Regions from separate parts of the Rhizobium pantanalense genome, predicted to be linked through region 1. Evidence: predicted binding sites of a transcription regulator. Region 1 holds the regulator's gene; the other holds the start of a gene.
What was found. Region 1 encodes LexA, which represses DNA repair genes until DNA is damaged. Its sites were predicted from a motif close to TGTTCNNNNTGTGTTCNG; they were not measured.
Positions count from the first base shown of each region.

Region 1 (3,208 bases):
TCTTACGCGTATAGGTGACGCCGTTAGCAGTGAAATGCGACGATGTCACGGAAAGATCGCGCGTTTTGAAAAGGATTGCCCTCGCCCTGAGCCCCTGATCATTCGTGCAAACAGGTAGATCATAGAATGCCTCCATTCCTTCCGGCGTCAAAATCTCCAGATCGGCGTTGGCGGCCTTGATCGTCAGGCCAAAGGAATGCTCCATAATGCGCGGGCCACCGACAAGCTCCTCGAAGAAGCCGCGATAGGCCCCCGGCTTCGGCGTGCAAAGCGCTACCCGCGCGATACCAGTCACGCCGTTCTCGTGACGCTCGAGCACGCCGCGGTCAGCCGGCAGCGGATTGACGCGCTGACAGCAGAAAGCGAGAAAATCCGGCGCACGCAGATCTGCGGCGAAAGCAAGACGAAAGCCGGCCGTGGTTTCCGTTCCATCCGGCATCTTCATCGGACGCGAAAAATCCAGCATTCGACCCGCCGAAATAGCAGCTGCTTTGAAACGCTTATCATCCACCACCGCGTCATCCGTACCGAATACCACGGCCGAGAAGCCATCCTCCCCCACCCGGAAACGATAAGCCTGGTCGCGCGCGACGAAAACATTGCCATCCACGATGCTCTTCTCGCATTGCTCCGGAGATGCGACGCCCAGAGGTTCGAGATAGGTTTTATCGGCAAGGAAGACGCAGGCATTCTGCGTGCCAAAGGGGTGGCACGCATCCGGAGCCACCGTGAAACCGAGCTTGCCGAGGCGTTCGCGTGCCAGAGCGATGTTGACGGTCGGCAGCACGAGATGATCCAGCGGATGCGGAGACGAAATCATGGCTTCTCCTGTTTGCTTGCGGAAGCAGATTTGCGCCCATCGCCCGCGCAATTCAAGATGGAAGCATGGAACACCCGGAGCACACGACATGGATCGAAGGCAATCTCGCAAACGTGATTGCTGATTCTCTGCCATGGCCGGCTCATGCAGTCGCGCGGCACGTTCGTCCAAATGCTCGGCGCACGGGCTGAACGACAAAGTCGCGGAAGCGAGTAGAGCGGCATTTCCCTTATTTTTCTGTGGGTTAACGCAGATACAGCGCCCCGATGTTCCGAGCCGATCCATTCGCAAATGGTAATTATTTAACTGACCTCACAAGGCTTTACCGAAATTTAAGCACTTGCGGAACACATATGGAACATATAGTGTCCGTTCTGGATTTGTTTCACAGCTTTTCTTGATTCTGGGGTTCCAAGACGATGTTGACGCGCAAGCAGCAGGAACTGCTTCTGTTCATTCACGAACGCATGAAGGAATCCGGTGTTCCGCCATCTTTCGACGAGATGAAGGATGCATTGGATCTGGCATCGAAATCCGGTATTCATCGCCTGATCACGGCGCTGGAGGAGCGAGGCTTCATCCGCCGGCTGCCGAACCGGGCCAGAGCGCTCGAAGTCATCAAGCTTCCCGACGCCTATAATCCGAGCCTGCAGCAGCGCCGAGGCTTTTCACCGAGCGTCATCGAGGGCAGCCTCGGCAAGCCGCAGTCCGTTGCCCCGCCCGCTCCGTCGAAGGTGGCAAATGACGATCACAATAGCTCGGCGTCGGTGCCGGTGATGGGCCGCATCGCTGCTGGCGTTCCGATCTCGGCCATCCAGAACAATACGCACGACATCACCGTTCCCGCCGACATGCTCGGCTCGGGCGAACATTATGCGCTTGAAGTTCGAGGGGATTCGATGATCGACGCCGGAATTTTCGACGGCGATACGGTCATTATCCGCAATTCGACGACGGCCAATCCCGGCGATATCGTCGTTGCACTCGTCGACGATGAAGAAGCGACACTGAAGCGCTTCCGCCGCAAGGGTGCCTCCATCGCGCTCGAAGCCGCAAACCCGGCCTATGAAACCCGCATCTTTGGGCCGGACCGGGTCAAAGTTCAGGGCAAGCTCGTGGGCCTTATTCGTCGCTATCACTGACCGGTGAATTGTCGACGACGGGTGACGCTGGCGCAATTGGCGCGTCGAATGTGCCTGTGCGCCAATTATAAATTCGATGCCTGGTCCATGGACGTTGCGGGTTCTCGAATGCGGCTGAGATAATGGGCTTGTCTGCGGTAAGTATCATTTCGATGGAGCCGGTTTTACGCAATGTCGCACCCGTTATGAGCATTGCTCCGGAACGGCAGTAGTTCAACCGCAATCGGATTGGCGTTACGACGATATTCGCCATATCGCAGGCAGAGGGTAGATAGGCTGCGTTCTCGATGGTGACCAATATCGCGCCGTTTTCGAGGATGGCTGCGCACCATGCTCCTTTCTGGCAGGCGAAACTGCCCTGCATGGTGCGGTCCAGGGCCTCCTCCATTGCCGTGCGGACAGCCTTCTGTTCTTCACTGTTCAATCGCTTATGGCGATCTGCCTTGCCGATTTGTGGAAGTCGGTTGTCGGCAGGGAGCATGGTCGGAGGCTGATGTTCCGCCGCAACCAATGCCTTTTGCCATTGTTCGAAAATGAAGGCCTGCGGTCTCTCGCGATTGGTCGCGAGTATATCGTCCTGGCGCAAGGCGACCAGGACGCCATCTTCGGAGATCATCAGGTCGGGTTTCGGTATGCCGGATCCGAATGCCGCCAAGCCTATGGACAAGAGTGATAATAGCAGGCCCAGATGGCGAAGCCGGGTCCGCAATATGCTCATGATCAGGAAGCCGATAATGAATGTCGGCATCAGCCAGGCCGGCTGGCGGCCGAAGGTAATGTCGCCTCCCCAACCAGCTACGGTTCTCGCGATCACGATGACGAGCTCCAGTCCCTCTCCGGTGACTTTCCAGAAAGGTCCGTCGAGACCGAGCGGCATGAGCAGCATCGCCGCCATGCCGAATGGCATGACGACAAAGGAGACGATGGGCATAGCCGCGAGATTGGCGGCGAGTCCGTATGTCGCCAACCGGTGAAAATGCTCGATCGAGAAGATGGCTGTCGACGCGCCGCCGATGAACGAGGTCGACGTCACGCCTGCGAAGAAGCGCATGACGAACAATAGCGGACTTAATAGACGGACGCGCGGCAAAATGTTTTCGCGATGCCGCCGCCGCTTCCACAGCGAATATCCCGACACCAGCGCCAGCGTCGCCGCATAGGACATCTGGAAACTCGGGCCGAGCACTTGCGACGGCGACAGTACAAGAATGATAATGGCCGAAAGTGCGACGTTGCGCAGGCTGAT
Region 1 is NZ_JAQJCH010000005.1:175,696-178,903, reverse strand. It holds gene PH558_RS14965 (VOC family protein) at 1-820, opposite strand, end outside; gene lexA (transcriptional repressor LexA) at 1,240-1,962, shown strand; gene PH558_RS14955 (ComEC/Rec2 family competence protein) at 1,943-3,208, opposite strand, start outside.

Region 2 (3,208 bases), on a different contig from region 1:
TCTTGCTGCCGAAGGTAGGCGAGCCTCAGGACGTGACTGCTGTCAGTGACCGGCTTGCGGAAGCCGACGCGCCTGAGGATTTGCGTATCTGGGCCATGATCGAGACGCCGCGCGGCATCCTGAATGCGGCCGCGATCGCCGAGGCCGGGCGCACCGCCGGCAGCCGGCTCGATTGTTTTGTCGTCGGTCTCAACGACCTTAGGAAGGAAACGGGCGTCCTGCCGCAGCCCGGTCGCCCCTATCTCGTACCCTGGCTGATGCAGGTGATATTGGCTGTCAGTGCTTATGGCCTCGAGGCGATCGACAGTGTCTTCAACGATTTCAAGGATACCGAAGAATTCGCGGTAGAATGCGGCCAGGGGGTCGCCATGGGCTTTGCTGGCAAGATGCTGATCCATCCGAGCCAGATCGAAGCCGCCAACCGGCATTTTGGCCCGGCCGAGGCTGCCATCATCGAGGCCGAAGCCATCATTGCCGCTTTTGCAGAGCCAGGCGCCAACGCCCTGAATGTCGTGAATCTTGGCGGGCGGATGGTGGAGCGGCTGCATCTTGTCCAGGCGGAAAGACTCGTCCATAAAGCTCGCCTGATCGCGCAACGCTCCTCAGGTGCCGCCGCAACGCCCCGTAGCGATGTCTGATGGCAAATACACGAAAGATGCCCTGATGAAACTCTACCGCTTCCTGACCGGTCCCGATGACGCTTCCTTCTGCCACAAAGTGAGTGCGGCGCTGAACAAGGGCTGGGAGCTATACGGCTCGCCGACCTATGGCTTCAATTCTGCAAGCGGGCGGATGGAATGCGGCCAGGCCGTCGTCAAGGACGTGGCCGGTAGGGATTACGATCCGGATATGAAGCTTTCCGAGCAGTAAGCGCCGGCTGAAATTCTCATTCTTCCCGACCGTCTTGCGGCCGGAACCGATATCAGCGATCCGTCGCTTCCTCGGCGCTCGCCTCGATGCGCTCCATATCCTCGTCGCTCAGGCCGAAATGGTGGCCGATCTCATGGATCAGGACATGGGTGATGATGTCGCCGAGGGTTTCTTCGTTTTCAGCCCAGTAATCGATGATCGGCCGGCGATAGAGGCGGATCTTGTTGGGCATGTCGCCCGTCTGGGCGGTAAAGCGCTCCGAGATGCCGCGGCCTTCGAAGAGGCCGAGCAGGTCGAAGGGGGTTTCCAGCGCCATGTCCTCGAATACCTCGTCATCCGGGAAATCCTCGATGAGGATGACGAGATCACCGGTGAGCGAACGGAATTCGTCCGGCAGGTGGCTGTAAGCCTCCATTGCCAGGGATTCGAATGTGCTGATGGAGGGCGAGTGGCGATCCCGCCAATCTTCGCTCTGGTCGACGCGAGCCATGAATATTCCTTCCTTGGCTGGTCATATAGAGACTTTGCGCCGCTTTTACGAGTGTAGATTGCGGCAGAGGAATATTTTCTCATGAAATGGTGTTGACTCTTTTCGCAAGCTCTGGAATCCATAAGAACATAACAGGAACATTATCGATCTGGAGTGAACGTCATGGCCGAGGCTGCCGTGGCGCGGGAAACGCTTTTTGCCCTGCGTGAAACCATTGCCCGACTGGAAGGCAGGCCGATCCCGGCACTGGCGGCCGCGGCGCATGAGACGCTGGCAGACAAGCCGGCGAGGCAGGCGGCTGGTATTGCGAAGTCCCTGCCGAAGCAAACTGGGTTCCTTCCGATCGGTGTCGGCGAGCTCGATGCGGCGCTGCAAGGCGGTCTGCCGCTCGATGCGCTGACGGAAATCCGTTCGCTTGGCCTGCGCGATGCCGGGGCCGCAAGCGGTTTTGCCCTAGCGCTTGCCGCGCGGCTGCATGCGCAAGCGTCGGATACGGTCGCGGCCAAGTCTCCGGTTCTGTGGATCGGCGATACGGTCGCGACGATGGAGGCGGGTCTGCCCTATGCCATCGGCATCAGCGATTTCGGGCTGGAGCCCCAGGCTTTCCTGCAGGCGTCACCGCGCAAGCTGGATGATGCGCTCTGGGTGGCGGAAGCAGCTCTTGGCAGTGCTGCCTTTGCCGTCGTCATTCTGGAAGTACGCGGCAACCCCGCTCGTTTCGGCCTGACCGAAAGCCGGCGGCTTGCGCTGAGGGCCAAGGCGGCGGGACGGCCCTTGTTTCTGTTGCGACAGGGAGGCGAGGAGGAAGCAAGCAGCGCTCTCTTCCGCTTTTCCGTCGAACCCGCGCCGGCGCCGGCGCGGCCCCTGCCGGACGGATCGGTGCTTGGCGGCAGTATCGGTCATCCGGCCTTTCGTCTGACCTTGGAAAAGAGCCGAAACCCGGCACCTCTTTCCATAACCTTGGAGTGGAATGCCCATGACCGCCGCTTTGCCCCTGTCTCCGATGTTCAGCACCCTGCCTTTCCCGGCGAACACGCAGCGCATTCTGGCGCTGACCTTTCCGCATCTGCCGACCGACCGGATCGCACGCAAGCGCTGGGGTCTGTCCTGGCGTTCGACAGGCAGGCTTGAAGCGCCGCCGCTCGCCTGTGCCGGCAAGCTCAACAATGCCATGCGGCTGACCGCGCTCAACGAACGGGCTGAAATGATCGGCTTGAAACAGGGGCAGGGCGTGGCCGAGGCAAAGGCGATCTGTCCCGATCTCGATGTCGTCGAGGAGGATCCGGCGGCGGATCGCAAGCTTCTGGAAGCGATCGCCGACTGGTGTGACCGTTATACGCCGCTGGTGGCGATCGACGGCAAGGACGGGCTGTTTCTCGACATTACCGGCTGCGCCCATCTCTTCGGCGGTGAAGAGGCGCTGCTCGAGGATGTCTTGATCCGGATTTCCCGGCTGGGCTTCGATGTGCGCGGCGCCATTTCCTCCGCACCCGGCCTCTCTTGGGCCGTTGCCCGCTTTGACGAGAGCCGTATCGTTCCGCCGGAGGCCATGGAAGAGGCATTGGCATCGCTGCCGGTCGCATGTCTTCGGCTTGGCGAGGAGACTATTGCAGCCTTGCAGAAGATGGGCCTGAAGCAGGTGGGCGATCTTCTGGCCGCACCACGAGCGCCGCTTGCCCGCCGGTTCGGCGCACAGCTGCTGCTGCGGCTCGATCAGGCCGTCGGTCTGGTCGAAGAGCCGATTTCGCCGCGCCGCCCGGTCGCGCAATTGTCGGCCGAGCGACGGCTGGCCGAGCCGGTGCAGGCCGAAGAGGATATTCTTCAGCTTGCCCGCCAGCTCGCCGAAAG
Region 2 is NZ_JAQJCH010000004.1:351,628-354,835, reverse strand. It holds gene PH558_RS13545 (HpcH/HpaI aldolase/citrate lyase family protein) at 1-638, shown strand, start outside; gene PH558_RS13540 (DUF1737 domain-containing protein) at 664-870, shown strand; gene PH558_RS13535 (metallopeptidase family protein) at 923-1,360, opposite strand; gene PH558_RS13530 (ImuA family protein) at 1,523-2,491, shown strand; gene PH558_RS13525 (Y-family DNA polymerase) at 2,532-3,208, shown strand, end outside.
Region 2: the regulator LexA is predicted to act here: its motif matches at 1,483-1,500, upstream of PH558_RS13530 (ImuA family protein).